3 regions of the Streptomyces sp. NPDC043812 genome follow, and region 3 is predicted to be linked to each of the others. Evidence: riboswitches for the same ligand, from Rfam matches in the RefSeq annotation. Region 3 holds a riboswitch; each other region holds the start of a gene.

Region 1 (10,487 bases), on a different contig from region 3:
GGCGAGGCTCCAGCGCCCGAACGGCTGAGCAACCGGCCCGCACCGGAGCCCGGCCGGGGGTCCGGGGGTTGCCCCCGGAGACTCGCAGCGTGGCGAGGCTCCAGCGCCCGAACGGCTGAACTCGATCCCCAATCGCCATGGCGCCGCAACCCGTTGCGGCGCCATGGCACGTTTTGCCCACCCCGGCGTGAAGTCGTTGCCGTACCGATATGCGGACGGGGGGTGACGAGGCTCGAACGACTCGCCTAGATTTCCTGCGCATTACACAGGTGTCCAGTGAGGGGACGGAGCCGCATGTCCGCAGTGCCCGAGGCGCCAGAAGCGCCGGAAGCGCCCGAAGCGAAACAACCGGTCATCACACCGGTGCGCGTCATCATCGCCCTCTGTCTCTTCGCACCCTTCGTGGCGATGCTCTGGGTCGACTCCTACGCGAAGGTCGACCCGACATTTATCGGCATGCCGTTCTTCTACTGGTACCAGATGGCGTGGGTGTTCATCTCGACAGTGCTCACGATGCTGGCCTACGTGCTGTGGCGGCGTGACCAGCGCGCCCGCAAGGGGGGTGCGTCCCGATGAACAACGACGTGAACGGCGTCGCACTCGGCGTCTTCATCTTCTTCTTCCTGGCCGTCACGGTCATGGGCTTCCTCGCCGCGCGCTGGCGCAAGGCGGACAACGAGAACAGCCTCGACGAATGGGGCCTGGGCGGCCGCTCGTTCGGCACCTGGGTGACCTGGTTCCTGCTCGGCGGCGACCTCTACACCGCTTACACCTTCGTCGCGGTCCCGGCGGCCATCTACGCGGCGGGAGCGGCCGGCTTCTTCGCCGTGCCGTACACGATCCTCGTCTATCCGCTCATCTTCACCTTCCTGCCGCGGCTGTGGTCGGTGTCGCACAAGCACGGATACGTCACCACCTCGGACTTCGTCCGCGGACGCTTCGGCTCCAAGAGCCTGTCCCTCGCGGTCGCCGTCACCGGCATCCTCGCCACGATGCCGTACATCGCGCTCCAGCTGGTCGGCATCCAGGCCGTGCTCGACGTCATGGGCGTCGGCGGCGGCGAGACCACCAACTGGTTCGTGAAGGACCTGCCGCTGCTGATCGCCTTCGGTGTGCTCGCGGCCTACACGTACTCCTCCGGCCTGCGCGCGCCTGCGCTGATCGCCTTCGTCAAGGACACGCTGATCTACATCGTCATCGCGGTGGCGATCATCTACATCCCCATCAAGCTGGGCGGGTTCGACGCGATCTTCGCGGCGGCGGGCGACAAGTTCGAGAAGATCAACCCGGCGACGGACAAGCCGGTCGGCGCGCTGGTGCCCGGTGACCTCGGCCAGTGGGGCTACGCCACGCTGGCGCTCGGCTCGGCGCTGGCGCTGTTCATGTACCCGCACTCGATCACGGCGACGCTCTCCTCGCGCAGCCGCGAGGTGATCCGCCGCAACACCACCATCCTGCCGCTCTACTCCCTGATGCTGGGTCTGCTGGCGCTGCTCGGCTTCATGGCGATCGCCGCAGGCGTGAACGTGACCAACGGCCAGCTGGCGATCCCGCAGCTGTTCGAGAACATGTTCCCGGACTGGTTCGCGGGCGTGGCCTTCGCGGCGATCGGCATCGGCGCACTGGTGCCTGCGGCCATCATGTCCATCGCCGCGGCCAACCTGTTCACCAGGAACATCTACAAGGACTTCCTGAAGCCCGACGCGACCCCGGCGCAGGAGACCAAGGTCTCCAAGCTCGTCTCGCTGCTGGTGAAGGTGGGCGCGCTGGTCTTCGTCCTCACCATGGACAAGACCGTGGCCATCAACTTCCAGCTGCTGGGCGGCATCTGGATCCTGCAGACCTTCCCGGCGCTGGTCGGCGGTCTGTTCACGCGCTGGTTCCACCGCTGGGCGCTGCTGGCGGGCTGGGCGGTCGGCATGATCTACGGCACGGTCGCCGCGTACGGTGTCGCGAGCCCGACGCAGAAGCACTTCGGCGGCTCGTTGAAGGAGATCCCCAGCATCGGCGAGATCGGCTACATCGGTCTCACCGCCTTCGTGCTGAACGTCGTCGTCACGGTCGTCCTCACCTTCGTCCTGCGGGCGGTCAACGCCCCCGACGGCGTCGACGAGACGAGCCCGTCCGACTACACGGCGGACGCGGGCGACCCGGGTGTCAAGGTCGAGCTCCCGCCGGCCACGGCGGGTTCCCCCGGCGGTCACTGACCCACCGCACACCGAGGGCCGCTGCGTTTCCCGTCCGGGAAATGCAGCGGCCCTTCGCCGTGCTCTGCTGCACACTGCCGGGCATGGACATCACCATCAGGAGAATCGAACCCGAGCAGTACGAGGAACTCGGCGAGCTCACGGCGCGGACGTATGTGGACGACGGACTGCTGGCCTACGGTGCCGACGACCCGTATCTGCCCGCTCTGCGCGATGTCGCCGGACGGGCAGCCGCATCGGAGGTGTACGTCGCCGTCGACGCGGCGGACACCCTCCTCGGTGGCGTCGCGTTCGTCCCCGGAGGCGGGCCGTGGGCGAACATCGCCGGGCCCGGAGAGGCCGAGTTCCGGATGCTGGTCGTCGCCGAGCGGGGACGCGGCCGGGGCACCGGCGAGGCTCTGGTGCGCCGGTGCATCGACCGGGCACGGGAGGTCCCGGGGTGCGTGCGGCTCGTGCTGTCGACGGACGAGGTGATGCATGCGGCACACCGGCTCTACGGGCGCCTGGGCTTCGTCCGCACCCCCGAACGGGACTGGGAGCCGCTGCCCGGCTTCACCCTGCTGACGTACGCGCTGGACCTGTAGGCCGGCCCGCGACACAACATGTGGGGGGTGACGCAAGGCGCGCCCCCCACATGTATGCTCATCTCGCTGTCGCCGCAGGGGAATCCGGTGGGAATCCGGAACTGTCCCGCAACGGTGTGATTCGGTGCGCTTTGCCGTATCCGACAAGTCCGAGGACCTGCCGACGGTGCATCCGGCTCGACCGATCCGGATGCCGAGACGTCCGGGCCTCGCGGTTGGGCCGGTGGACGCCACGCGCCGTGCCGTTCCTCAGCGGACCCACGCCTGCCTGGCGCCACTCCCCCCGCCGGCCCAAGCCGAGCGAGGGAGAGCACCACGTGACCATCGCGCCAGCCGATCCGGCTTCAGCGACCGAACAGGACGGACCCGGCACAGTCCTGCTGCGGGCCCTGACGGACCTCACGGCCGATCTGCCCGACACCGACCCCGGCAGGGTCGCCGCCGCCGCTCTGCGCGGCCGGCACGCCGGGTCGGACGACGCGGAACTGCGCTCTCTCGCCACCGACGCCGCCGCGGGCCTGATCTCCGAGGACCCGGCCTACTCCCGGCTCGCCGCCCGGCTGCTGACCCGCACGATCGCCGACGAGGCGGCGGGCGAGGGCGCTGTGTCGTTCTCCGCGTCCGTCGCGGTCGGGCACCGCGAGGGTCTGATCGCCGACCGTACGGCGGCGTTCGTGGCGCTGCACGCGGACCGGCTCGACGCGCTGATCGACCCCGCCGCGGACGACCGGTTCGGCTACTTCGGGCTGCGCACCCTCTACAGCCGCTATCTGCTGCGCCACCCGATCACCCGCCAGGTGATCGAGACGCCGCAGCACTTCATGCTGCGCGTCGCCGCCGGCCTCGCCGAGGACGATTCGGTGCGCGCCCTGGACGAGGTCGCCGCGCTGTACGGGCTGATGAGCCGCCTCGACTACCTCCCGTCCTCCCCCACCCTCTTCAACTCCGGCACCCGCCACCCGCAGATGTCGTCCTGCTATCTGCTGGACTCGCCGCTCGACGAGCTCGACTCGATCTACGACCGGTACCACCAGGTCGCGCGCCTGTCCAAGCACGCGGGGGGCATCGGGCTCTCGTACTCCCGTATCCGCGCCCGCGGTTCGCTGATCCGGGGCACCAACGGGCACTCCAACGGCATCGTCCCGTTCCTGAAGACCCTGGACGCATCGGTCGCCGCGGTGAACCAGGGCGGTCGGCGCAAGGGCGCCGCCGCGATCTATCTGGAGACCTGGCACGCGGACATCGAGGAGTTCCTGGAGCTGCGCGACAACACCGGTGAGGACGCCCGGCGTACGCACAACCTGAACCTCGCGCACTGGATCCCCGACGAGTTCATGCGCCGTGTCGAGACCGACGGCGACTGGTCGCTCTTCTCGCCCGCGGATGTGCCCGAGCTGGTCGACCTGTGGGGCGATGAGTTCGACGCGGCCTATCGCAAGGCCGAGGCCCAGGGGCTCGCACGCAAGACCATCCCGGCACGTGACCTGTACGGCCGGATGATGCGGACTCTGGCCCAGACCGGCAACGGCTGGATGACCTTCAAGGACGCCTCCAACCGCACCGCCAACCAGACCGCCGAGCCGGGCTCGGTCGTGCACTCCTCGAACCTGTGCACCGAGATCCTGGAGGTCACGAACGACGGCGAGACGGCCGTGTGCAACCTCGGTTCGGTCAACCTGGGTGCCTTCGTCAGCGGCGACGGCATCGACTGGGAGCGCTTGGACGCCGCCGTCCGCACCGCCGTCACCTTCCTCGACCGGGTCGTCGACATCAACTTCTACCCGACCGAGCAGGCGGGTCTCTCCAACTCCCGGTGGCGCCCGGTGGGTCTGGGCGCCATGGGCCTCCAGGACGTCTTCTTCAAGCTGCGACTGCCGTTCGACTCGGCGGAGGCGAAGGCCCTGTCGACGCGGATCGCCGAGCGGATCATGCTGGCGGCCTACGAGGCGTCCTGCGACCTCGCCGAACGCAACGGTCCCCTGCCCGCCTGGTCGAAGACGCGCGCGGCCCGTGGCGTGCTGCACCCCGACCACTACAACGTCGAGCTCAACTGGCCGGAGCGCTGGGACACCCTGCGCGCGCGGGTGGCGAAGAGCGGGATGCGCAACTCCCTCCTGCTCGCGATCGCACCGACCGCCACCATCGCCTCGATCGCGGGCGTGTACGAGTGCATCGAGCCGCAGGTGTCCAACCTGTTCAAGCGCGAGACGCTCAGCGGCGAGTTCCTCCAGGTCAACGCCTATCTGGTGGAGGAGCTGAAGCAGCTGGGCGTATGGGACGCGCAGACTCGTGAGGCGCTGCGCGAGTCCAGCGGCTCGGTGCAGGGCTTCAACTGGATCCCGGCCGACGTCCGCGCGCTGTACCGCACGGCCTGGGAGATCCCGCAGCGCGGCCTGATCGACATGGCCGCCGCCCGCACGCCGTTCCTGGACCAGTCGCAGTCGCTGAACCTGTTCCTGGAGACGCCGACCATCGGGAAGCTCAGCTCGATGTACGCGTACGCCTGGAAGCAGGGCCTGAAGACGACATACTACCTGCGCTCCCGCCCGGCGACCCGGATCGCCCGCGCCGCCCAGTCGCAGGCGACCATCCCCGTGCAGCAGGCAACCCCGCCCGACGCCGACGCGATCGCCTGCTCTCTCGAAAACCCCGAGTCCTGCGAGGCCTGCCAGTAATGACCACCCCGAACACCGAGAAGAACCTGCTGGACCCGGGCTTCGAGCTGACCCTGCGTCCGATGCGCTACCCGGACTTCTACGAGCGCTACCGCGACGCGATCAAGAACACCTGGACCGTCGAGGAGGTCGACCTCCACTCCGACGTCGCCGACCTCGCCAAGCTCACGCCCGGCGAGCAGCACATGATCGGCCGGCTGGTCGCGTTCTTCGCGACGGGCGACTCGATCGTCTCCAACAACCTGGTGCTGACGCTCTACAAGCACATCAACTCCCCCGAGGCGCGGCTCTACTTGAGCCGTCAGCTCTTCGAGGAGGCCGTGCACGTCCAGTTCTATCTGACGCTGCTCGACACCTACCTCCCCGACCCGGAGGACCGCGCGGCCGCGTTCGACGCGGTCGAGGAGATCCCCTCCATCCGCGAGAAGGCCCAGTTCTGCTTCAGGTGGATGGACTCGGTCGAGAAGATCGAGCGGCTGGAGACGCAGGCGGACCGCCGCCGCTTCCTGCTGAACCTGATCTGCTTCGCCGCCTGCATCGAGGGCCTGTTCTTCTACGGCGCGTTCGCCTACGTCTACTGGTTCCGTTCGCGCGGTCTGCTGCACGGTCTCGCCACGGGCACCAACTGGGTGTTCCGGGACGAGACGATGCACATGAACTTCGCCTTCGAGGTCGTCGACACCGTCCGCAAGGAGGAGCCCGACCTCTTCGACGACGAACTCCGTCAGCAGGTCACCGACATGCTGAAGGAGGCCGTCGAGGCGGAGCTCCAGTTCGGCCGCGACCTGTGCGGCGACGGGCTGCCGGGCATGAACACCGAGTCGATGCGCGAGTACCTGCAGTGCGTCGCCGACCAGCGCCTGGCCCGCCTCGGCTTCGCCCCGGTCTACGGCTCGGAGAACCCGTTCTCCTTCATGGAGCTGCAGGGCGTTCAGGAGCTGACGAACTTCTTCGAGCGCCGCCCGTCCGCCTACCAGGTGGCGGTGGAGGGCTCGGTCGCCTTCGACGACGACTTCTGATCCGGCGCGTGGCACCGGTGCGGCCCGCATCTCTCACGGGGGGAGATGCGGGCCGCTCCGGCATTCAGATGCCGCAGCTGGACGCCGACCAGAAGCGGCTGGCGCGGTGGTCGACGTGGGTGTGGTCGCTGTGGCCCGGGTAGCCGGGGCCGAGGATTCCGTTGAAGCCGTGGTTGCGGGCCTGTTGGGCGAGCTTGCACAGCGAGTGCGGGCCGGCGCCGAGGTCGGCGGCGTCTCCGTACAGATGGCGGCTGCTCGTCGCCCCGCCGACCGCGTCGTTGCAGGCGTGCGAGCGGAAGCCGCTGGTCACGGTGACGGGCTGGTCGCCGAGTGCGTGCCGCAGCGCCTCCAGCTTCCACATGGTGCGCAGGGCGTTGGACTTGGCGGTCGCCGCGCTCACCGCGCCGCCCGCCCAGGTGGAGTTGCAGTCGTTGAGTTCGGCGTAGCTGAAGTGGACGGGTGTGCAGTCGCTGTCCTGGAGTGCGTAGATCTTGCTGAAGGTGGCCGGTCCCGCGACGCCGTCGGAGGCGAGTCCGTAGGCCGACTGGAAGCGTTTGACGGCGGCGACGGTGGCGGGGCCGTAGGAACCGTCGACGGCGAGGACACCTCCGGAGCCCGGGTAGCCGGCGACCCGGATCTGGAGCTGGGTGACATCGGCGCCGGACGCGCCCTGGGACAGGGTGCGCGACCAGGTGTAGCAGTCGTCGGCCTGGGCGGAACCGGCCGTTGCCACGACCCCCGTCAGCCCTGCAACCATGAGCATGACAAGGGAAAGCAGCAGTCGTACCGTACGTCTCAGCATCGGGTCTCCCTGCGGTGAGAGGGTGTGAGAGCGGTTCTCCGCAGAGACTGACGGGCCGGTCGACGCGCGTCAACCGCCCCTGGACTGCCGTCATTTGTCGGCCCAATGACGCCCGGGTGACGAGAAAGGGCCCCGCTCGGCGCGAGCGGGGCCCCGTACCGTCGGACGGGATCAGTCGTTGGGGACGACCTCGTAGCGCGGGGTGCCCTCGGCCATCTGCTTCAACGCGTCCTTGCGGTCACGCTTCGAGAGCCGGTCGATGTACAGGTACCCGTACAGGTGGTCCGTCTCGTGCTGCAGGCAGCGGGCGAAGTACCCCGTGCCCCGCACCTTGATCGGGTTGCCCTGGGCGTCCTGTCCGCTCACCACCGCGTAGTCGGGGCGGGCCAGCGAGGCGTAGGCGGTCGGCACGGAGAGGCAGCCCTCGTTGGAGTCGTCGAGGTGGCGCTGCTCCGGCGCCAGCTCCTCCAGGACCGGGTTGCAGACCACACCGGTGTGCCGCACGCCGTCGTCGTCCGGGCAGTCGTAGACGAAGACCTTCAGGTCCACACCGATCTGGTTCGCGGCGAGGCCGACACCCTCCGCCGTCTTCTGGCTGGCGAACATGTCGTCGATCAGCGCGGCGAGCTTGTCGTCGAACTCGGTGACGTCCTTGCACTCCTTGTGGAGCACCGGGTTGCCCACGACCGTGATCGGACGGGAGGTGCCACGCTCGCGATACGCCTGCTCCCGCTCCTCGCAGTTCTCCGTGTCGACGACGAAACCATCGTTGACCTGCTGGTCCGTCTCCTGCTGCGACGCCATGTCAGCCGTACGCCCTTCTCAGTACCCGAAGCCTGACCCGATGCCCGGTCACGCTGTGTCCGTACAGACTAATCCGTTGTCGGCGGCGGTCCCCAGGATCGATGAGCTCGGGGACACTTCCCGGCCTTCACCGGCATCGCCTGCACCCTGCGCAACCTGGGCAGCCGCGGCGTGACCTGCCGAAGACGGCTTGTCCCAGGCGGAGGCAGTCGTCGATGACCCGGACATGAGACCGGAAGTGCAGACGTTCGTCGCCGATGGCCCGCTTCCCGACCGGGACGCCGACGAAGAGGAGATCGACAGACGCGTTCAGCAGCTGGGTGCGATATCCAAGCCGGTCACGGCCAAGGAGGCCAGGGCACTGGTCTCCTGCTTCGGCCCGGACGACTGCTACGGCGTCGCCTGGACGCTCCTGCACCTCATCGAGACCGGCCCGAACCCGGTTCTGACCGCCCAGTCGGCACCCGAGGCCAACGAGTGGCACCAACGGCTCTACGACGGGGCCGTGCGCGGAGGTCTCGTCCCGACAACCTGACGGCACAGCGTCCACGGGCAGACGTCAGCAGACTTCCTCGAGGTCCCGCCACTCACGGGAGTCCGGGCTGTCGGCGACCCAGCCGTCCAGCAGTCCCCGCACGAGACCGGCGGGCGCTGCTATCCCGCATTCACGCTCCGGCGACCAGAGATCACCGGCGGTGCGGTGGCCCAGCGGGCCCGGATGGCCCGGCTCGCTGTGGTCGTGCGGGTCGAGATGTTCGCCCTCGCCCTCGGCGCTCGGCATCCGCCCCTCGGAACAGGCCCGGCACAGCAGCCGCACCGAGGACGACCAGTCCTCGGCGGCGAAACCGGCGTCCGCGGCAAGGCGCTCCAGCGCGTCCCGATCGGATTCGGTCGCCGCCTCGAGCAGCACCACCCAGGTGGGGACGGGCGACGGCGCCCACAGTTCGATCTCGTCGAAGACGGGGTAGGAGGGCCCGGCGCTGGTGGTCCGCTCCCCGTGCGGCACACCGTCGTGCAGTACGACCTCGCCCCAGCGCCGCCCCGAGGACGGCAGCGGAACGGACAGCACTTCTATGCGGGCCGGGTCGAGCCTGCGGCCCCACACCACCTCGGCCTCGCCCTCGGGCGACAGCCGCACGGCCGCGCTGCCGAGGTCCATCCCGACCGGCTCGCCGTTCGACGCGGCCCCTCCGGCCCGGGAGGGGCTCCCGGGGACCTTGAGCCCGTACGCCTGCCAGGCCCGGCGGGCCAGCGGCCAGTCCTGCAGGGCGGTGGCGGCGATGCCGACGTTCCACCAGTCGGGAGCGCCGGTCTCCTTGTCCAGCAGGGCGACCGCCCGCAGACCGGCGGCCCGCGCCTGCTCCCAGTCGTGCCGGAACTTGTGCAGCAGGGCCAGATTGAACCAGGACTCCGAGAGCCAGGGCTCGAGATCCGCCGCCCTGGTCAGCAGCGCCCCCGCGTCCTCGTACCGGCCGTCGCCGATCAGCGTGAACGCGCGGTCGGTGGCCTGCCGCCACGAGGCGGAGGGCCGATGCCGTACCTTCCCGAAGATCCTCACGATTCCCGCCTGCCGGTCGCTCGGGTCACTGCCCCGGACGCATGCCTGTGTGCCAGCTTCTGTGCCTTCTTTCGCATCCAACCATGCCCGGTCACAGGCGCGCTCATTACCCATGGGTTACCCCGGTGGCACCGGGGCCAGACCGCCTCGGCCGAGGACTCTGGCGAGCGATTCGACGACCGCCGGCTCGTAGTCATGACCGGTGCCGAGCCTCAGTTGTTCCAGTGCGGTGAGCGCCTCTCCCGCACTGCCTTCGCTTCCCCCCGTCAGGTCCTCGTATGCGTTCACGGCACGGACGATCCGCGCGGGGATCGATTGTTCCCGGTAGGGGTCGGCCTGCTGCTCCACCACCGCGGCGACCTCCGCGGGCACCCCGGTCTGGCGGACGACGGCCCCGCCGAGCAGGGCGATACGGCGCTGCTCCTCGACCGGCAGCAGGGCGGTGGCGCCGTCGGGGACCGGGTCGACCAGGGACAGCTGGCCGATGTCGTGCATCAGAGCCGCATGTTCCAGCACTGCCAGATCGGAGCCGGAGAGCCGCATCTCACGGCCCACGGCCGTGCTCAGCGCGGCCACCCTGCGGGCGTGGCCGGGCGGGGTGCAGCCGGCGATCTCGGTGGCGCGGGCGAGGGAGGCGATCGTCTGCCGGTAGGTCGTCCGGACCGCCGCGTACCTGTTGAACGACAGCTGTGTCAGCAGCAGCGGTACGCAGAACACCGGCAGCGCCCACAGCCCGGCGACAGCCACCGCGAGCGCCATCACGGCACCGGTCGCGCAGACGGCGGACCCTATGCCGGGCAGGGCGCGCAGCTCGTCGCGCAGCAGCGGCGCGAAGGGG
Region 2 (10,487 bases), on a different contig from region 3:
CCGGCTGAAGTCGATGGACGGTACGGTGAACACCGCCACCTTCGACTACGCGGCCAAGTGCCGCGGTTACTGCGACGTCACCAGCGTCGACTGGAACGGGTCGAAGACCTTTGCCAAGGGCGACACGCTCCTGCGGACCGTCACTACGCGGTTCAAGTGGACGCCCAGCGGCACCACCAAGAGCACGATCACCCCGTACTTGTCTCTCGGCGGTAAGGTCAACAGCACTTCGGTCGTGAATCCGTCCGAATTCGAGAGCGCCAAGCTGGACATCCGCTGCGACTCCGAGGTCTCCAGCGCGGGTACCGGCTGTGTGTTCTCCGGCTACAAGCCGACCTACGTCATGAACTCGCAGAAGTTCCCCGGGGCCGCGGCCCACATCGACATGATGTGGCGCAAGACCAACATCAAGTGGGGCCAGCGCAGCAGCGGCAAGCCGCTGACCTACCTGGGCAACAAGATGTCCGTCGACGGTTCCGGCAAGATCCAGTCGGACCGCAACCGTCAGCTCATCTGCGCCAGGCAGTGGAAGACCTACAGTGGCACCGGTGACTTCAGCGACATGTGGAGCCTGGAGGCAGGCGAGCCACGGACCGACTCGAAGAGCTGTGACGAGTTCGTCTTCGCCAACGCGGCCCAGAGCGCCGGAAACTCCGCGGGCCCCAACCCCGTCGCCTACAGCGGCAAGGAGTGTGTGCAGACGTACCTCCGGCGCAACGCCGACGACACCATGACGCTCCATCTCCGCCCGGATGCCCCTGCACCGACGTGGAAGGAGCCGTGCGGTCGGTCCTCGATGTCGAACTGGCAGAACACCCAGTCGATGCGGCCGTTCGGCGACTTCATCAAGGAACAGCGCTTGATGGAGGACGACGACTACTGGCTCGACCTCGACGGATTCACCGCACCCACTCCGTAACCGGACCATGAGAAGTGCCCCCCGGCCGTTCTTCGGTTCCGGGGGGCACTTCTGTTTCACGGCATCGCGGCCTCACGACCAGACAAGTCGCCCATCGACAACGGAACAGACCGGATAGTCCCCCGCGCCGATCCTCGTCAGCATCTCCGCCACGGAGTCGAAGTAGTGGGCCAATGACGCGTACTCGCCGGTGATCGTGGGCTCACCCACGAACCATCTGCCGATACGTCCGTCCGTCGCATCGATGAACTGCCCCATCCAGCCGTCCTGATCCGAGAGGAACGGGATCCACTCCTCGCGCCATTCGCCCCCACCGGACAAGGGGTGGTTCGCGTAGAGCTTCTCCATCGCCCGGATGCCCAGAAAGAAGCTCCCCTCGTCCGGGAACCCGGCGTAACCGCAGCAGGCCACGTCGTCGTCCACATCGTCCTCGGGAAGATCCAGGTTGTTCTGCAGCAGCCACGCCCGCAGTTCCTGAGGCAATGAGACACACATGCGCTCCTCGGCGGCCGCGAGTATCCGCTCCGGGGCCGGGCCGGGCAGGTCCGCGTGATCGGCCGGAGCATGCTCCCGGAGGAGATTCATTACGCGGGACCAGCTCTCCACCACACTCATTCCCCGCTGCCCCTCTCTGCACGGATTTGCTATGCCACTCAACGGGCTCACCTACTGTAGCCTCGGGCTGCTGGAGCCTACGCTCTCCGCGGTTTGCGCCGCTTGCCCCAGCTGCCGTGCGGCCTGTTCCGGTTCTGGGCCGACATCACCGCGTCGAACTGGGCTTTGCTGGTCACTGCTTCACCGCGTGAGAGGGGAATCGAGGTCGGGGCCCAGGAACACGCCGGTGACGACAAGCTCGGCCGTGCCCGCCCACACCGGCGGATGCAGACTCGCGGCGAGATCGAGCACCTCCGGCAGTGCGCGGCGCCCGGTCAGACACAGCAGGCCGTGGTAGTCGATGACGAGTACGGCCCCGAAGCCGACGACGAGGGCAGCGAGATGCCCGAAGAGGGCGACGGTGTGGAGGACCGGGTCGACGGTGACGTGCCCGGCCGCCCAGACGGCCCCGGCCCACAGCACCACGCACGCGCCGGCGGCGAGGACGGTGGGGAGCCAGGCGGCAGGAGGCTTGGCGACGGGGGCGTCGGCGAGGGCCCCATGGACGGGGGTGCGGCTGTGGTCGAGGACTGCGGACATGGCAGGGATGTCACCACTCTCCTCCGGGGAAATCCGCCCCGGTGTCGGCGAGTTCGCGATGGCGTGAGTCTCCTGGCTTCTGGATCGCCGCTCCTCCCGGCCTTCCCGCCCGAGGGCAGTGGCCAAGCATGGAAGTCGCTCCCCAGTCACAGTGGCGGGACCGCGCCGGATTCGCACCGGTTTCCTCGTCCGCCATCGCTCGGGCGGCGCCATCCTGCCAGGGCGAGAACGCGCCAAACAGGGGGATTGGGTGTGAGGCTGTCTCGTAGACGTCACCGTCCGTAGTGCCGCACACGGTGGCTGGGGCGGAGCCGTGTTCAGGGGCTGCTGTGCAAGAGATCGACGGACGTCGGAACCAGCGACTCGTCACGGTCGGCAGCCCCCCTGCGACCATACGGCTTGGCGCCACGATCGCGGCGCCCTGATGTGGGCCTGGCGCGGCGTCACGCGTCAGATTTTCTCGGCAGTCACGCGTGGGTGGTCGGTGGTGAGCATGGTGATGTCCTCGACGTCGGACGTCAGGATGGTGACGCGGCCGGGCTGGGCGAGGGCGGTGGCGCAGAGCATGGCGTCGATAGCGTACTTATGGCCGTGCAGGCCGGCCGCGCGCAGCAGGGTGGCGGCGGACTGGGCGAGGGCCTGGGTGACAGGCTCAACGCGCAGACGGGACAGCGTCCACTTCAGCGCAGCGTCATTGATTCGGGGGTGGATCACTTCGACAAGGACCGCGGCCGAGGTGATCACCGGAAGGTCGGCGTCGCGGGCGGCGGTGAGCCACTCGTGGACCTCGCGGTCACGCTGTACGGCCTTGGCCAGGCCCTCGCTGTCCAGGATCAGGGCGCCGCTCACGCGGCCGCCCCGGCATCGGAAGCGGGGCTGCCGGTGAGCTTGGCCCGCTTGGCAGCGACAGCCTCCGGGTCGGCGGGGCCGTTGGCCTGGTCGAAGTCGGCGATCAGCTCGTCCAGGTTGTCGCGCTCGATCTGCCGCTGCGCGGCCTTCTCCAGATATGCAGAGACGCCCCGCTTACCGACCCGCTCACGGATCGCTTGCAGGGTGCCGGCGGTCAGGGAGACGGAGATGCCGCTGCTGGGGCCGTCGCCGGGAGGGAAGTCGGTGTCGTCGTCAGCCATGACACGAGTATGGCATTTCGAATGCTATACGGCGAGGCCCTCTCGGCGGCGGCCGCGGGGCCTTGAGTAGGAGCGCAGCGTGCGTCGAGAAGTCGCACGTAGCGCGCACGATGCACATCGATCTTGAGTCCGATATGCGTCGTGCACGCCCCTGGCCTGTGGTTTCCTTCGACATGTTTTCTGTGGACCTGTTTCGCGTGACGCATCACGTGGAGTGCGTCGCGATTCTGGAGCCTGCGGAGAAGGGCGCCTGACCTGCGGTTTTGTCGCCTGTGCGTTTCATGCGACTTCTGACCCATATCTGACGCACGCTCTGCGCACCTTCTGATGGGTCATCAACAGGGAGCCATCTTCCCGACCAGGCCGTTCGCCCGGTCGGGAAGCCGCCTCCGAGTGCTGGGCGGCCCAGCTACCGACGCCGTCGGAGAGCCGGGCGGGCCGCTCTCCATGATCCCGTGCCGGGAGGCGGCGGTCCTTCACCACCGGCCGGGGCCTCGCCGCCCCGTCATTCCGTCCTCGCCCGCGCGCTCCGCCCGAAGTGGCGCGCGGTCGGTACCAGCGCCGCCGCGGCCGGGACGAGGAAGCAGGCGGCGGCGCACACGGCGAGAACGGCCGTGACCCCGAACGCGGCGATCGCCGGGGCGATCAGGGCGAGGCCGACCGGCGCCAGGCCGTAGGACACCAGGAAGTCCAGCGAGGAGACGCGGGCCAGCTTGTCCGGGGCGACCTCGCGCTGAGTGGCCGTGAACCACGGCACGTTGAACAGCTCGATCCCGATACCGGCGACGGCGTACGCGGCGACGACCACGACCGGGTGTACGGGCAGCATCAGGCTCAGCGGCGCGACGCCGTACGCGGCCAGACCCGCGAAGGCGGCCCAGCCCTGGGAGCGCGGCCGCCAACGGCCGATGACCAGGGCCCCTCCGAGCGCGCCCACGGTGTACGCGGTCATGGCCGCGGCCAGCACCCACTCGGTGTCGTAGCGGTCCCGGCTGATCAGGGGCAGCGCGACGCTGGTGGCCGAGTATCCGAGGGCGATGACCGCGACCAGAGCGGCGAGTCCGGCCAGGAACCAGGGGTGGCGGCGCGCCTCGCGTATGCCCTCCAGGAACTCGGCGCGGAAGCCGGCGCGCGGCGCGGGCCCGGTCTCGGCGGCCGGTTCCGCGGCGGCCCCCTTGCCCGGGACGAGCGCGGCGACCAGCCAGAGCAGCCCGATGCCGAGCAGCAGCGTCCCGGTGTCGAGGAAGGCGGCGAGCAGGGCGGTCAGGGTGGGTCCGGCGAGTGTGGAGCCGCGTACGGCCATGGTCATGGCGGCGTTGGCCTGCTGACGGCGCCCGGGGTCGACGGTCTCGGCCGTGAGCGCCTGGAACGCCGGGCGGCAGGCGCCCTGTCCGGCGCCCGCGAGGGCGGCGGCCGCCGTCATCAGCACGAGTGAGCGGCCGAGACCGGCGGCGAGGAGAGGCGCGGCGACGGCCGCCGCGAGGCCCGACCAGAGCACGACCGCGCGGCGCGAGTGCCGGTCGGCCAGCACGCCGCCGACGGCGACGGCCGCGAGGAAGCCGCCGGTGCGTGCGGCGAGGACCAGCCCGAGACCGGCCGCGCCGAGGTCGCGGTGCAGTACGGCGAGCCCGAGGACGAAGGGCAGGGCCCACGTCGCAAGTCCGGAGGCGGTGGTGCCCGCCCACAGGCGGAGGAACACGGCGTCGCGGAGGACCGAACGCGGGGGCGGGGTAGCGGACTTGGCCGCTGTGGGCGCGGGTGTGGTGGCCACGGTGCGGGTGCTCCTTGGAGGCGGGGGTGGCGGCTCGGTGAACCGCCCCGAGGGTGTTAATGAAAATGAATACCATTACAGTACCCTTCGAGCGCGGCACTCCCGCCCGGTGCACGACAACACCCACGCCCTTCCCTCCCAGACCGGAGAACCCATGCGTCACCCCACCCACCTCGGCATCGCCCTGACCCTCGCCCTCGCCACGGCGGGCTGCTCCACGGCAGTCGGCGACGGCTCCAGGACGGAGGCCGAGCCGGCCGCGGCCTCCGTCACCAGCTGCGGCCGCCAGGTGTCCTTCGCCGAGCCGCCGGAGCGGACCATCGCCCTGGACCAGACCTCGACCGAGATCCTGCTCGAACTCGGACTCCAGGACCGGATGGCGGGAACCGCCAACCTCAAGACGAAGATCCCCGCCAGGTACGAGGCCGCCTACGCCGAGGTCCCGGTCGTCGCACCGAAGATCGCGACCGGTGAACAACTGCGTGCCGCCACCCCCGACTTCGTCGTCGCCGGTTCCACGGACCTGTTCACCAAGGACCGGGCCGGCACCCGCGAAGAGCTGGACGCCCTCGAAGTCCCCACCTTCGTCAGCGCCGTCGACTGCCCACAGCACAACCCGGCCGGCAAGACCTCCTTCGAGCTGCTCTTCTCCGACTACGAGAACCTGGGCAAGGTCTTCGGCGCCGAGAAGCGGGCCGGCAAGCTCGCGGCCGACCAGCGCGCGGCGGTCGCCAAGGCCGGGGAGAACGCCTCCGAGGTTCCCCGGGGCGCGGACCGGCCGACCGTGGTCTACCTCTACTCCGTCTTCAACGGCATGCCGTACGTGGCGGGCAGGACCGGTCTGCCCAGTGAGATGAGCCGGATCGTCGGCGCGAAGAACGCCTTCGACGACGTGAACGAGGACTGGCCGGAGGTCTCCTGGGAGGAAGTCGCCGAGCGCGACCCGGACTTCATCGTGATCGGCGATCTGTCGGAGCGCGGCCGGCCCGGCGACAGCGCCGCCGAGAAGCGCGCCACGATGACCCGGCACCCGGTGATCTCCAAGCTCGCCGCGGTCCGCGACAACAAGATCCTCGAAGTGCCGGGCATCGAGCTGGACCCCTCCGTGCGCTCCGTCCACGCCCTGGGGCTGCTGGCGAACGGCATGAAGGACCTCGGCCATGTCCGCTGACCCGGACACCCGGAGGGGGCCGGCGGATCTCCTGCTGCCGGCGGCCCGCGGGCGGGTGGTGACTCGGCCCATGACGGCCGGTCCGGCCGGGCAGCCCGGCCGAACCAGCCGAACCAGCCGAACCAGCCGAACCGGCCGGACCGCGGCGGCCCAGGCGGTCTTCTTCCTCCTCGCCGCCGGCACCCTGGCGGGGTCGGTGACGGCGGCCGTGCGCATCGGCACCGCCGACGTGGGCTGGAGCGGCCTCGCCCGCGTTCTCGGCGCCCATCTCGGGCTCGACGTGGAGCCGTTGCCCCCGCTGGTGGACTCCCTCGTCTGGGACCTGCGGCTGCCGCGCGTGCTGCTGGCCGCCCTCGTCGGCGCCGCGCTCGCCGTGTGCGGCGCGGTGCTCCAGGCGGTCACCCGCAACGCCCTCGCCGACCCCTACCTGCTCGGCGTCTCCTCGGGCGCGTCGACGGGAGCCGTCACCGTGGTCGTACTCGGGGTGGGCGCGAGCGCGCTCGGGGTCACCGGCGGCGCGCTCGTCGGCGCGCTGCTCTCCTTCGGATTGCTCCTGGTCCTGCTGCGGCGCACCGGTCTGGACTCTGCCCGCATCGTCCTCACCGGCGTCGTCGTCGGCCAGCTCTTCACCGCCGTGACCTCCCTCGTCCTCATGGCCTCGGCGGACGCGGACACCACGCGGGCCGTCACCCACTGGCTGCTGGGCTCGATGGCCCCGGCCCGCTGGGACACGGTCGTGGTCTGTGCGGTCGTCACCCCGCTGGGACTGCTGACCGCGTGGCTCTGCTCGAACGCCCTCGACGGGCTTGCCTTCGGCACCGACACCGCCGCGTCCCTCGGGATCGGCGTACGGCGCACCCGGATGCTGCTGCTCGTGGTCACGGCGGCCCTGACCGCCGTGGCGGTGGCCACCGTCGGCGCCATCGGTTTCGTCGGGCTCATCGTCCCCCACGGCGTGCGCTTCCTCGTCGGGCCGCCCCACCGGGTGCTCCTGCCGTACGCGGCGCTCGCGGGCGCGGTGTTCCTGGTGTGGACGGACGCCCTGGCGCGGATCGCCTTCGCGCCCCACGAGGTTCCCGTGGGCGTGATCACCGCCCTGCTCGGCGTCCCGTTGTTCCTCCTGGTCCTGCGCAAGAGGGGGGAACTGTGAGGATCACCGCCGAAGAACTGAGCTGGTCGGTGGCGGGCACGCCGGTCGTACGCGGCGTCAGCGCGGACATCGCCCCCGGGGAGACCGTCGGCCTGCTCGGCCCCAACGGCTCGGGAAAGTCCTCCCTGTTGCGCTGCCTGGGCGGCCTGCGGGCCCCCGACGCGGGCACGGTCCGGTACGACGGCGAGTCCGTGCGGGACTGGAGCGCGCGCCGGATCGCCCGTCATGTCGCCTTCGTCGAGCAGGACGCGGGCGCGGACAGCGATCTGCGGGTCGCCGACGTCGTGGGCCTGGGGCGGACCCCGTTCCGGGACCGCTGGCGGGGGCCGGACGCCACCGACCGGGCGGTGGTCGCCGCCGCGCTGGAGCGCGTCGGACTCACCGCGCTCGCCGGCCGCTCCTGGAGGGCCCTTTCGGGCGGCGAGCGGCAGCGCGCCCAGATCGCCCGCACGCTGGCCCAGCAGCCGTACGGGCTCCTGCTCGACGAACCCACCAACCACCTGGACGTCAAACACCAGTTGGAACTGATGGAGCTGCTGACCGGCACCGGCCAGACGGTCCTGGTCGCCCTGCACGACCTCACGCTCGCCGCCCGGTACTGCGACCGGCTGCTGCTCCTGCACCACGGCCACCTGATCGCCTCCGGCACCCCCGCCGACGTCCTGACCGCCGAGCGGCTCGCCGAGGTCTTCGAGGTCGACGCCGAACTCACCACTGACCCCCTGGGACACCCCGCGGTCACCTACCGCGGGACCCTCGGCGCCCCGACCCGGACCCCGGCCGTGGCGCCGGCACCCCAACCCGCCCTTTGAGAAGGAATCCCATGACCCGTACAATCTCCGTCCCCGCCGCCGGTACCGCCACCGAGGCCCCGACCGTCGACGCGCTCATCGAGGCCGTCCTCGCGGGTGAGCACGGACCGCTCCCCGCCGAACTCGTCGTGACCAGCGTGTTCTGGATCCACCACGGCACCCGGCTGGCCGGCGGCGACACCACCTACCTCAACCAGTACGTCCTGGTCCGCCTCGGCGGCTCCTTCGGCAGCTGTGCCTTCGAAGCCGGCGAAATCGCGCCGGCGGTCTGCCGCGACTCCTCCGGCACCCCGCTCGACGTCCTGCTGCGCGAGGCCCCGCGCCCGTTGCGGATCGCCGCCCTCGACGCCTACCTCTCCGAGACCCGCCCGCACCGCGTGGCCGCCGAGGCGGGCGACGCCGAGCCCGTCACCCTCCCCACCGGTACCCCGGAGGTCCGCGCGAGGGCCCGGGACGCGGCCATCGCCGGCCTGTTGGACATCGAGGAGGGTGCCGGGGTCGGCCTCATCGGCGTCGTCAACCCGCTGGTCGCGGCGATCCGCGAGCGCGGCGGGGAACCGCTGCCCTGCGACTTCAACCTCAAGGCCACCCAGTGGGGCGACCCCGTCACCGACGACATGCACGAGGTGCTGGAGAGCGCCGAGGCCGTCGTCGCCACCGGAATGACCCTGAGCAACGGCTCGTTCGACACCATCCTCGAGCGCTGCCGGTCCCGTGGCATCCCGCTGATCGTCTACGCGCAGACCGGCAGCGCCGTCGCCCGCGCCTTCCTCGGCTCGGGTGTGACCGCCCTGTCCGCGGAACCGTTCCCCTTCTCCCAGTTCAGCGCCGAGGAGACGGCTCTGTACCGCTACCGGACGGCGGGCGGCGCATGATCCCCGCCGCCCGCCCGGCCGCACCCGGTGCCCATGGCCTGCGCACCGGCACCGGGCACGCCCCCTGCCACCACGGCGAGATCCTCCAGGGCGTCTTCCTCGACGCCGACGGACGCCGTTGCGCGGGCCTGGTCACCCTGCCCATGGCCGGCCCCGGCAGCCGGGCCGATTTCGTCCGCAGGCCCGGTACCCCGCCGCAGGCGCTCACCGTCGTACCTGCCGACCGCAGGAAAGCCGCGCAGGCCGCGGCCCTCGCGGTCGCCGAGTGCGCGGCGCGGACCGGAGAGCGGCCCTGCGGCGGGGAGTTGCACCTCACCGGTGACATCCCGGTGGGCCTGGGCATGGGCAGCTCGACCAGCGACGTGATCGCCGCCGTGCGCGCGGTCGCCGACTCCTACGGTCTGCTGCCGGCCCCCGCCACGGTCGCCAGGCTGGCCGTGCGCGCGGAGCTGGCATGCGATCCGCTGATGCTCGACGGCCGCCCGGTGCTGTTCGCCCAACGGGAGGGCCGGGTCCTCGAAGTCCTCGGCCCGGCCCTGCCGCCGCTGGTCGTGGTGGGCTGCACCCTCGGCGGGGGCGCGCCCGTGGACACGCTGTCGCTGCCCGTGCAGGAGCCTGCCGACGGAGACGTACGGGCCTACGAGCGACTGCGCAGGCAGCTGCGCCGGGCCGTGGCCACTGGTGACGTGCAACTGCTCGGCGACGTGGCCACCGCGAGCTCGTGGCGGGGTCAGCAGGTGCTCGGCCACCCGGAGTTCGAAGCGTTGACGGTCGTTGCCCGGCGGGTCGGGGCGGCGGGTGTGCAGATCGCGCACAGCGGCGCGGTGGCGGGCGTGCTGTTCGACCCGGCCGCGCCTGGCCTGCGGCACCGCGTGCGCACCTGCCTGCGCGCGCTGGACGCCCACGGCATCGCCGCCACCCGGACCTTCACGACGTTCACCACCACCAAGGAGCTGCTGAATGGACCAGCACATCGCGGAGTCGATCGGCCGACCGGACCTGATACGGCTCGACGACCGGCTCGTCTGCCTGCGCTTTGAGACGATGAAGGTGGTCTCCGCCCTCGCCGCGGTACGCCACCTGCTCGACACCGGTGCGGTGCGCCGCGGGGACACCCTGCTGGACAGCTCCAGCGGCATCTACGCGTACGCCCTCGCCCTGGCCTGTCATCGCCACGGCATGCGCTGTCACATCGTCGGCTCGACAACCGTGGACCACGCGCTGCGCACCCAGCTCGCCGTACTCGGCGCGACGCTGGAGCAGATGGAACCGTGCAGCGACCTGAAACTCGACCAGAAGCGGCGCGTCGAGCGGATCCACGAGATCCTCGCCGAACACCCCGAATACCACTGGATGCGGCAGTACCACGACGACATCCACTACCTCGGCTACCGCGCGATCGCCGACCGGATCCGGGAGGCGACGGGCGCGGACGCACTCACCGTCGTCGGCGGGGTCGGGTCGG
Region 3 (10,487 bases):
CAGCAGACCGACGACCGCTCCCAAGCCCTCACGCCGGCGCTCGAATCGATGACCCTGCTGGTCGCGGCCGTAATCGTCCACGACAAGGCAACCAACCGCGTCGTGCTTCTCCAGCGCAGCGAGAACGCCAAGTTCGCCCAAGGGATGTGGGACCTGCCGGTCGGCAAGAGTGAGCCGGGCGAGCCCATCACCGAAACCGCAGTCCGCGAGCTCTACGAGGAGACGGGCCTCACCGTGAAGCCCGAGTCGCTGAAGGTCGCCCACGTCATCCACGGCGCCTGGGGCGTCGAGGCACCCAACGGCTTCCTCACGGTCGTCTTCGCCGCCCACGAATGGACCGGCGAACCCGAGAACCGTGAACCCCGCAAGCACTCCCAGGTCCGTTGGGTTGACGCAGGCGCCATCCCGGCTGCCTTCGTGGACACCACCTCCAGCGCGCTACGGCGCTACCTCGGTGACGGCCCCGACGTCTCCCTGGATGGATGGCGCTGAAGCGCAGCAGGGGCAGGGAGGCAACCTCAGGACTCACCGGCGACGCTCTCCGCGGATGAGCAAGCCGCCCTGTCCGCTGCCGCTCCGGCGTTGCGGTCACCGACCTCCGCGCTCAGAGCACAGCACCGCCAACCGCGGATGACGACCGCACTCCCCTGGATCACCTTGTAGCCGGCGAACTGCACTGGAGAGAACCAATCGAGGGTCGGGACCGGCTCCAGCAGGCCGGGTACACCCGCGATCAGCCCACCGTCACGGCGTGGCAGCCCGCACCGGATAGGGGACGAAGGTGCTGCTGTTCTTGTCGATCCTCAGTGGTTGGCCAAGAGGCGGCGCGGCGCGCTGGGGGCAGTCGAGCCGTTCGCAGACACGGCAGCCCATGCCGATGGGCGTGGCGACGGAGGGGCTGTCGAGGTCGAGCCCGTCGGAGTAGACGAGCCGGTGGGCGTGGCGGATCTCGCAGCCGAGGCCGATGGCGAAGGTCTTGCCCGGCTGGCCCCATCCGCCCCGGTGGCGCGTGACGGCCCGGGCGGTCCACAAGTAGCGTTGCCCGTCGGGCATTTCAGCGGCCTGGACGTGGATGCGGCCGGGTGCGGCGAACGCTTCGTAGACGTTCCAGAGCGGGCAGGTGCCGCCGGCCCGGGAGAAGTGGAAGCCGGTCGCGGACTGCCTTTTGGACATGTTCCCGGCGCGGTCGACCCGGACGAAGGAGAACGGCACACCGCGCAGGCGCGGTCGCTGGAGGGTGCTCAGGCGGTGGCAGACCGTCTCGTAGCCGAGCCCGAAGCGGTCGGTGAGGCGCTCGATGTCGTAGCGCACCTCTTCGGCCGCCGCATGAAATGCCCGGTACGGGAGGATCAGCGCGGCGGCGAAGTAATTGGCGATGCCGATGCGGGCCAGGGCGTGGGTGGGCGTGCCGATGGGGAAGTCCTCGGCCGCTTGGCGGTCGAGTTCGTCGCCGTACTCGAGCAGGGCGAGTTGGGTGGCCATGCGGAAGGCGCGCTGTCCGGGACGCAGACCGGCGGACAGGTGGAGGGTGCGGGTCGTCTCGTCGTAGTGGTGCAGGTGGTCACCGCTTTCCGCGGTGAGACGGACGCCGTGGACATCGGCCAGACGTGACGTGAGGGCCCGTACGACGTCGCCGGGGTGGATGCCGATCTCCTCGGCCAGGCGCTCGGCCGCGAGGTCGGTGGCGTGGAGATAGTTCTGGCGGTGGTAGAAGAAGTCCCGGATCTCTTCGTGGGGTGTGCGTGGCCCCTCATGGGCCGTGTCCCGGCCGTCAGCGGCTGCCGCGAGGCGCTCGGACAGAAGCTGGTTGCGGCGGCCGAGGTCCAACAGGACCTGCGCGACCGCGGGCATCCGCGAGGCCAGATCCGCAAGGTCGGACGGGGACACCCGGGATTCGGCGATCTCGCCCGTCAGCGCCTCCCGCAGGTCGGCCACCAGCCGCGTGGTGTCGCGTTCGGAGAAGAAGCCCGGGTCGACGCCGAAGCTTTCCGTGAGCCTGAGCAGTACCGGCACGGTGAGGGGGCGGGAATCGTGCTCCATCTGGTTGAGGTAGCTCGGCGAGATGCCCAGGACGCGGGCCAGCTCCGCCTGGCTCATCCGGCGCTCCTCGCGAAGCCGCCGCAGCCGCGCACCCGCGTAGGTCTTGCTCACCGCGCGCTCCTTCGTGGTCGGGAGGTCGTCAGCGTACGCGACGCGGCACCGATTCCACCCTTGGCAAAGTTGGCAAAAGCCGGGGGGAGATTCGCAGAAGTTGGCATGCGTCCCCAGTTGATGGCACTCAGTGCCAGTGTCAAGGTTCAAGCACGGCCCGCCGGGCCTTCGACAGCAGGCGCACCAACCGGGCGCGATTCACTGCCCTGACGTCGGAGATCCCGGACGTGGCGCCACACTGACCGGCAGCATTGCTCAGCTCCGCAGCGATGGTCCGGCGGGTCCACCTCACGTTCGAGACACACAGTGCCATCCCGTTGCGTACCGGTGCGGTGATTGGCAGTCAAGACAACCGAGAGAGACGGTGAAGGTCATGGCAGAGGCGACGACGAAGGCGGCCGAGGAGCTCGCGCAGCGGTGGGCGACGGACCCGCGCTGGCAGGGCACCGAGCGCACGTACACCGCCGAGGACGTCGTGCGGCTGTCCGGCAGCGTCCGCGAGGAGCACACCCTGGCCCGCCGCGGCGCCGAGCGGCTGTGGCGTCAGCTGCACGAGCAGGACTACATCCACGCGCTGGGCGCGCTGACCGGCGGCCAGGCCGTCCAGCAGGTGAGGGCGGGGCTGCAGGCCATCTACCTGTCCGGCTGGCAGGTCGCCGCCGACGCGAACCAGGCCGGCCACACCTACCCCGACCAGAGCCTGTACCCGGTCAACTCCGTCCCGCAGGTGGTGCGCCGGATCAACAACGCCCTGCTGCGCGCCGACCAGATCGCGACCGCCGAGGGCGGCACGGACACCACGGACTGGCTGGCACCGATCGTCGCCGACGCCGAGGCGGGCTTCGGCGGCCCGCTCAACGCGTTCGAGCTGACCAAGGCGATGATCGCCGCGGGCGCGGCGGGCATCCACTACGAGGACCAGCTGGCCTCCGAGAAGAAGTGCGGTCACCTCGGCGGCAAGGTCCTCGTGCCCGCCGCCCAGCACATCCGCACCCTGAACGCGGCCCGGCTCGCCGCGGACATCGCCGACGTCCCGACCGTGATCGTCGCCCGCACCGACGCGCTCGCCGCGAACCTGCTCACCAGCGACGTCGACGAGCGCGACGCCCGGTTCGTGACGGGGGAGCGCACCGCCGAGGGCTTCTACCGGGTCGAGAACGGCATGGCGCCGGTCATCGCCCGCGGGCTCGCCTACGCCCCGTACGCCGACCTGATCTGGGTCGAGACCGATACCCCGGACCTGGCGCAGGCCCGCGAGTTCGCCGAGGCCATCCACGCCCAGTACCCCGACCAGATGCTGGCGTACAACTGCTCGCCGTCGTTCAACTGGAAGGCGGCGCTGGACGACGACCAGATCGCCAAGTTCCAGCGCGAGCTCGGCGCGATGGGCTACCGCTTCCAGTTCATCACCCTCGCCGGCTTCCACTCGCTCAACCACGGCATGTTCGACTTGGCCCGCGGATACGCCGAGCACGGCATGACCGCCTATGTCGACCTGCAGGAGCGGGAGTTCGCCGCGCAGGAGCACGGCTTCACCGCCGTCAAGCACCAGCGCGAGGTCGGCACCGGCTACTTCGACCTGGTCTCCACCGCCGTCAACCCCGACTCCTCCACCACCGCGCTGGCCGGGTCGACGGAGGAAGAGCAGTTCCACTAGGGCACCCAGCCGGACATCCGTCCGTCCGGTCCGGCCCCCTGGCCGAGCGAGGGCCGGGCGACCGTCCCCGTCCGCCCCCGCTCCGCTTCCCTGCTCAGGAGAACCCATGTCCACCAGCGCACTGACCCCCCGCGTCCGCGTCCTCGCGGCTCCCGGTCACCGTCATGACGAGATCGTCACCCCCGCCGCCCTGGACTTCGTGGGCAGCCTCGTCGAAGCCTTCGACGAGCGCCGCCAGGAGCTCCTGAAGGAGCGTCGGCGGCAGGCGATACGCCTCTCCACGGGATCCCCGCTCGACTTCCCCCTGGTCACCAACGCCGTGCGCGCGGACCCGTCGTGGCGCGTCGCCCCGCCCGCTCCCGGCCTGACGGACCGCCGGGTCGAGATCACGGGCCCGCCCGACCGCCGCATGGCCGTCAACGCCCTCAACTCCGGCGCCGACGTCTGGATGGCGGACTTCGAGGACGCCACCTCCCCCGCCTGGGACAACATCATCGACGGCCAGCTCACCCTGCTCGACGCCGTCGAGCGCCGGATCGACTTCACCACCCCCGAGGGCAAGGAGTGGAGGCGGGGCTCCTCGGCCGCAAGACCGGCCGCGGTTTCCACACGTACGACCACGGCTGAGGACCTGGTGCGACCGGGCTGAGGGGCCCGGTGGGCCCGGGCTGAGGGGCCCGGGCCACTCCGCCGGCCGAGGGAGCCGGCGGGGGTGCCCACAGGGGAAGGGCGGGAAGCGCGGAGTGCGGCGCTTCCCGCCCTCGGGCGTTGCATGCACGCCGCCCTCGTGTCTCTGCTCACCTCCCGAATGATGGACGTGATTCTCCGCGGCGACACGACGCCCCGTACGCTGGCGGGTGCAGCTGGTTCGCCCCGTCCGCCAGGCGGGAGGCGTCGTAAGAGGGAACCCGGTGGGAATCCGGGACTGCCCCGCAGCGGTGAGCGGGAACGACCGCCGTCATACGCACTGGGCCCGACAAGGTCCGGGAAGCGACGGCCAGTAGGTGCCGCCGGGAATCCGGCGACGAGCCCGCGAGTCCGAAGACCTGCCCGTTGCCCGCGTGCGTACATGCGCACGCGGACATCCCGGTGACCTCGAGGGCGGGTCGGCGAACACACCAGACGGATGACCGCGCTGTACGGCGCAGGCTCGTTCCGTCCGGTTCGTCACCCTTCGCGTTCTCGTCCCGTCCCCGGGATCTCAGGGATTCATCTCGCGAAGGAGATCTCCGTGACCACCAAGTCCGCAGCCGCGGCAGCACCGGCCACCGTCTACGGCTACCCCCGTCAGGGACAGAACCGGGAACTGAAGAAGGCGATCGAGGGCCATTGGAAGGGCCGCGTCACCGCCGACACCCTCCGGTCCACCGCCGCCGATCTGCGCCGGACGAACTGGCAGCAGCTCGCCGCAGCCGGGATCCACGAAGTCCCGACCGGTGACTTCTCGTACTACGACCACGTCCTCGACACCACCGTCATGGTCGGTGCGATCCCCGCCCGCCACCGGGCCGCCGTCGACGCCGACGCCCTGGCCGGCTACTTCGCCATGGCGCGCGGTACCAAGGATGTGGCCCCACTGGAGATGACCAAGTGGTTCGACACCAACTACCACTACCTCGTACCGGAGCTGGGGCCGGACACCGTCTTCACCGCGGACTCCGTCAAGCAGGTCGGTGAGTTCAAGGAAGCACTCGCCCTCGGTCTGACGCCCCGTCCGGTGCTCGTCGGGCCGGTCACCTATCTGCTGCTGGCCAAGCCGGCACCGGGCGTGGCCGAGGACTTCGAGCCCCTGAGTCTGTTGGACCGGCTGCTGCCCGTGTACGCGGAGGTGCTCGCCGATCTGCGGTCCGCGGGGGCGGAGTGGGTGCAGTTGGACGAACCCGCACTCGCGCAGGACCGCACCACCGCCGAGCTGGAGGCCGCCTCCCGCGCCTACCGCAACCTCGGTGCACTCGCGGACAGGCCGAAGCTGCTGGTCGCCTCCTACTTCGACCGCCTCGGGGACGCCCTCCCCGTACTGGCGAAGGCTCCCGTCGACGGGCTCGCGCTCGACTTCACCGAGTCGGCCGCCGCCAACCTCGACGATCTCGCCGCCGCGGGCGGGCTGCCCGGCAAGCGACTGGTGGCCGGTGTCGTCAACGGACGCAACATCTGGGTGAACGATCTGGGAAAGTCGCTCGCCACCCTCGGCACACTGCTGGGACTGGCCGACCGGGTCGACGTCTCCGCCTCGTGCTCGCTGCTGCACGTCCCGCTGGACGCCACGGCCGAGCGTGACCTCGACCCGCAGATCAGGCGCTGGCTCGCCTTCGCCCGGCAGAAGTCGGCCGAGATCGTCACCCTCGCCCGCGGGCTCGGTCAGGGCACCGACGCCATCGCGGCCGAACTCGCCGCGAACCGGGCCGATCTGGCCTCCCGCGCCGGATCACCCATCACCCGCGACCCCGCCGTGCGGGCCCGCGCCGCGGCGATCACGGGCGCCGACGCCCGGCGCTCCCAGCCCTACGCCGAGCGCGCCGCGGCCCAGCGTGCCCACCTCCGTCTCCCCCTGCTGCCGACGACCACCATCGGCTCGTTCCCGCAGACCCCGGAGCTGCGCTCCGCCCGCGCCGACCTGCGCGGCGGCCGCCTCGACACCGCCGGTTACGAGAAGCGCATCGAGGCGGAGATCCGCGAGGTCATCTCCTTCCAGGAGAAGACCGGCATCGACGTCCTCGTGCACGGCGAACCCGAACGCAACGACATGGTGCAGTACTTCGCCGAGCAGCTCACCGGCTACCTGGCCACCCAGCACGGCTGGGTGCAGTCCTACGGCACCCGCTACGTCCGCCCGCCGATCCTCGCCGGCGACATCTCCCGCCCCGAGCCGATGACCGTCCGCTGGACGACCTACGCGCAGTCGCTCACCGACCGGCCGGTCAAGGGAATGCTCACCGGCCCCGTCACCATGCTCGCCTGGTCCTTCGTCCGCGACGACCAGCCCCTGGGGGACACCGCTCGGCAGGTCGCCCTCGCCCTGCGCGACGAGGTCGGCGATCTCGAAGCCGCGGGCACCTCCGTCATCCAGGTCGACGAGCCCGCCCTGCGCGAGACCCTGCCACTGCGTTCCGCCGACCACGCCGGGTATCTCGCCTGGGCCACCGAGGCGTTCCGGCTCACCACGAGTGGCGTACGGCCGGACACCCAGATCCACACGCACATGTGCTACGCCGAGTTCGGCGACATCGTGCAGGCGATCGACGACCTCGACGCCGACGTGATCAGCCTGGAGGCCGCCCGCTCCCACATGCAGGTCGCCCGCGAACTCGCCGCCCACGGCTACCCGCGCGAGGCCGGCCCCGGCGTGTACGACATCCACTCGCCCCGGGTTCCGGGCGCGGACGAGTCCGCGGCACTGCTGCGCAAGGGACTCGAAGCCATCCCGGCAGAGCGACTCTGGGTCAACCCGGACTGCGGTCTGAAGACCCGCGGCTGGCCCGAAACCCGTGCCTCGCTGGAGAATCTGGTCGCGGCGGCCCGCGCCGTGCGCGGGGAACTCTCCACGTCCTGACGCGCCGACGGCCGGGAGAACGCTCGCAGAGCATTCTCCCGGCCGTCCGGCCGCTTGGGCCGCCTGCCGGGCTACGCGGGCAGGCGGGCCCCGAAGCGTGTGCAGCGCGGCACGCCGGACCGGCACCATCCAGCCGGTCCGACCTGCCGTGCGGGTCAGCCCGAAACCGGCGCCGGCTGCTCCACCGGTGCACCCGCCCCGACCGGTCGGGGCGCCAGGAGGCGCTGCGCCAGGACACCGAAGACCGTACCGAAGACGGTCCACAACACGGCCTGGATCGCCAGTGACGCGACCCTGAACTCCCACAGCAGCGCTGCGGGGAAGCCGGCCTTTACCGCGTCGTCGTTCGCCGGCAGGAACACACAAGCGACAGCCACCACGACGACGAAACCCGCCGCGGCAGCCAGCGTGGCATTCCAGTTGCCCAGGCGCGGCGCCATCCGTCGCCCTGCGATGACCGCGGCCACGCCGAGCAGCACACTGAGCAGGATCATCAGAAAGAACAGTGTCGTGCGCTGTCCGATGGTGTCCGGGTTTCCGACCGCGGGCGGCGTGGCCGGGTACTTCAGGAACGGCACCAGGTAGACGGTCGTGAAGGCGGCCGCCGCGATGAGCGCCGCGGTTGCCCGCGGGCTGAACCGGCCCACACGTCCCAGCGCGAACGAGAACGCCAGGGCCGCGATCCCGCCCAGCGCCACCCCGTACACCAGAACACCGGTGGCCAGGCCGGCGGTCGACTGCACGGAGCGACTGACCGCCTCCTCTTCCTCGGCGGCTTCCTCGGCGGCGGCGCCGTGCCCGGCATGGGCCGCCTCCTGGGCGGCCTGGGCCTCCTCCACCGCGATCGAGCCGTCCACGGGCGGCTCACCCACCGTGTAGGCCACGGCGAAGGCGAACAGCCCGGCAATCAGGCCCGCGAGCATGCCGCGGACCAGCAGACCTCTGACAGTTGAGGCGTACATGTGCTTGTCGCCTATCAGTGGCAGGGGAAGCCGAGCAGATGACGTCCGTCGTGCACCCACTCGTGCACCTCGGCACCGGCGAACACGGACGTGGCGCCCTGCTCGGCACCCACGAAGTACAGGGCGATCAGAGCCAGGAGACCGACGAACACGGCCCAGGGCAGGACGGCGCGCACAGGCAGAGAAGCCGGCAGGGGAAGGGAAGGGGTGGAGACGACAGCGGAACCAGCGGCCTCGGCCATGGTGGAACCTCCTTGGGGAACACGCGTCCCGAACGGTGGTGCAGGACGACGGTCCACGGGTCTGACTCGCCGCAGCGTCACCCTGCCGGGATGCCGCCGTGGCATACAGTGGCGCGACCGTGCCGGATTCACACCGGACTTCCGTCTCGCCGTCGTCGCAGTATTGGAAATGTCGCCGAGACCGTACCGCGTGCCGGTCGGGCCGCCAAGGGCGTGAGTCCCATGTCACGCCCGTACGCCCCCGTGGGTAGGCTGCGCGCCGGACAATTGCCGCACGACGCACGACGTGCGGTGCACGACGCATGACGCGCACCGGAGGAACCCGATGACAGTCCGGCTCACGCTGGTCTCCCCCGCCACGAGCGACGCACTGCGCGAGGTCCGGTTCGACGACGACAGCCCTCTCGGCCCTGCGGGCATCGCGCGTGCCGAGGCTGCGGCCGGCACGCTCCCCCCGGCCCTCCACAGCTACGTCTCGCCGTCACTGCGGTGCCGTCAGACCGCCCGGGCCCTCGGGCTGGACGCCGCACCGCTGCCTGCCATAGCCGCCTGCGACATGGGGCGTTGGCGAGGACAGACGCTCGACGCCCTCGCGGCCGCGGACGAGCACGCCGTCGCCCAGTGGCTCGGCGACCCGAGCGCGGCGCCCCATGGCGGCGAGTCGCTGCGCAGTGTCCGCATCAGGGTCGGGACATGGCTGGACAGCCTGCACAGCCGCACGGGACGCATCGTTGCCGTCGCTGAACCGGACGTGATCCGCCTGGCCCTGCTCCACGCTCTTGCGGCACCCGACGAAGCCTTCTGGCGCCTGGACATCCGTCCGCTCACCGCCACCGAGTTCAGCGGTCGCGCCCAGCGGTGGAACCTCCGCAACGGCCGCTCCCTGGAGCCGCACGGAAGTGGGCCTCGCGACCTCTCACCCCAGTGACGCCTCCCTCGGCGCGCTTCGGCCGGTCGCCTGACGGAAGGTCGGACCGACCGTGAGACCTCACCGCAGTTCGTGGTTCGGCAGGTCTTTCACCGCTGCAGTGCCGGCCGTGATGGCATCTTTGCCGACCGTGCCGAAACCGAGGACCAGTTGGGCCGGCACCGCCGTGCGGTTCGCGCGGGCTCGTGCCGGGACTGGAGATTCCGGGCCCGGCCGTGGTCGCGGCCGCCACCTGCCCCGCCCGGGAAGCCCGTTCCTGACGGTCAGTCCAGCGACTGCGTCAGTTCGCTGCGCTCCGACGTGTGGACGATCCGGCCGCGCGCGCCGTTGACGATCGGCAGGTACGGCGGGACGTGGCCGCACTCGACGTCTGCGACCACGGGGACGTTCAGGGAGCCGAGCGCGTCCATCACGGCCTCGTGCTGGGAGAGCGAGGCGGTTCCCGGTGCCGAGGTGCGGCCGACGAGGATCGCGTTCGCGGCGTCGAAGAAGCCGGCGAGGCGCATCCCGTGGAGGTTGCGGCAGATCTGGAGCGCGTTGTCCTCACACGCCTCGACGTAGACGAGCAGGCCTTCCGGGGCGGCGGAACGCGCGAAGGCCGACACGTCGCCGTAGGGCGTTCCCGCGACGTTGGAGAGCGTCTCGATGCAGCCGCCGATGAGACGGCCCTCGGCCACCACGTCGTCGTCGCTGTCGAGCCTGGTCCACCTGCCGGGAGTGCCGAGGGTGTACTCGTCAACCTCCGGGTGAGCCTGGTAGTCGTCCCAGCCCGAGGCACGGTGACGGCTCGGCGGGATCTGGGTGAACCGGTGTCCTTCCGGCAGGGTCACGATGTCGAGCCAGGACAGCAGGCCCTCCGGGGTCCGGTAGGGCGTGTCCATCAGGTTGTTGCCGTGCAGGGTCGCCGTCCCCGTGAGCAGGGTCAGCGGAGTCATGAGGGTCGACATGTCCGAGAAGCCGACGAGCCAGGTCGGCTCGGCGTCGCGCAGCCGGTCCC

What was found. Region 3 has a riboswitch for cobalamin ahead of metE (5-methyltetrahydropteroyltriglutamate--homocysteine S-methyltransferase). Riboswitches for the same ligand answer to the same signal wherever they lie in the genome.
Region 1: it holds a riboswitch for cobalamin, as region 3 does, so the genes downstream of both, AC067Z_RS22520 (ribonucleoside-diphosphate reductase subunit alpha) here and metE (5-methyltetrahydropteroyltriglutamate--homocysteine S-methyltransferase) in region 3, are expected to answer to the same signal.
Region 2: it holds a riboswitch for cobalamin, as region 3 does, so the genes downstream of both, AC067Z_RS08200 (hypothetical protein) here and metE (5-methyltetrahydropteroyltriglutamate--homocysteine S-methyltransferase) in region 3, are expected to answer to the same signal.

The regions. Positions count from the first base shown of each region.
Region 1 covers NZ_JBWKCY010000015.1:100,565-111,051, reverse strand. The annotation lists gene AC067Z_RS22535 (DUF3311 domain-containing protein) at 295-576, shown strand; gene mctP (monocarboxylate uptake permease MctP) at 573-2,207, shown strand; gene AC067Z_RS22525 (GNAT family N-acetyltransferase) at 2,291-2,791, shown strand; cobalamin riboswitch at 2,845-2,970, shown strand; gene AC067Z_RS22520 (ribonucleoside-diphosphate reductase subunit alpha) at 3,109-5,466, shown strand; gene AC067Z_RS22515 (ribonucleotide-diphosphate reductase subunit beta) at 5,466-6,485, shown strand; gene AC067Z_RS22510 (D-Ala-D-Ala carboxypeptidase family metallohydrolase) at 6,550-7,287, opposite strand; gene def (peptide deformylase) at 7,459-8,091, opposite strand; gene AC067Z_RS22500 (hypothetical protein) at 8,318-8,626, shown strand; gene AC067Z_RS22495 (tetratricopeptide repeat protein) at 8,651-9,649, opposite strand; gene AC067Z_RS22490 (HD-GYP domain-containing protein) at 9,767-10,487, opposite strand, start outside.
Region 2 covers NZ_JBWKCY010000004.1:208,756-219,242, forward strand. The annotation lists gene AC067Z_RS08190 (golvesin C-terminal-like domain-containing protein) at 1-919, shown strand, start outside; gene AC067Z_RS08195 (SMI1/KNR4 family protein) at 992-1,534, opposite strand; gene AC067Z_RS08200 (hypothetical protein) at 1,715-2,113, opposite strand; cobalamin riboswitch at 2,179-2,300, opposite strand; gene AC067Z_RS08205 (PIN domain-containing protein) at 2,564-2,962, opposite strand; gene AC067Z_RS08210 (hypothetical protein) at 2,959-3,243, opposite strand; gene AC067Z_RS08215 (MFS transporter) at 3,749-5,014, opposite strand; gene AC067Z_RS08220 (ABC transporter substrate-binding protein) at 5,169-6,185, shown strand; gene AC067Z_RS08225 (FecCD family ABC transporter permease) at 6,175-7,335, shown strand; gene AC067Z_RS08230 (ABC transporter ATP-binding protein) at 7,332-8,147, shown strand; gene AC067Z_RS08235 (Rossmann-like domain-containing protein) at 8,159-9,022, shown strand; gene AC067Z_RS08240 (GHMP family kinase ATP-binding protein) at 9,019-10,062, shown strand; gene AC067Z_RS08245 (pyridoxal-phosphate dependent enzyme) at 9,983-10,487, shown strand, end outside.
Region 3 covers NZ_JBWKCY010000011.1:182,531-193,017, forward strand. The annotation lists gene AC067Z_RS18460 (NUDIX domain-containing protein) at 1-492, shown strand, start outside; gene AC067Z_RS18465 (short-chain fatty acyl-CoA regulator family protein) at 745-2,151, opposite strand; gene aceA (isocitrate lyase) at 2,525-3,808, shown strand; partial or broken gene AC067Z_RS18475 (malate synthase A) at 3,915-4,421, shown strand; cobalamin riboswitch at 4,656-4,876, shown strand; gene metE (5-methyltetrahydropteroyltriglutamate--homocysteine S-methyltransferase) at 5,040-7,358, shown strand; gene AC067Z_RS18485 (CbtA family protein) at 7,514-8,320, opposite strand; gene AC067Z_RS18490 (CbtB domain-containing protein) at 8,335-8,562, opposite strand; gene AC067Z_RS18495 (histidine phosphatase family protein) at 8,888-9,490, shown strand; gene AC067Z_RS18500 (S66 family peptidase) at 9,754-10,487, opposite strand, start outside.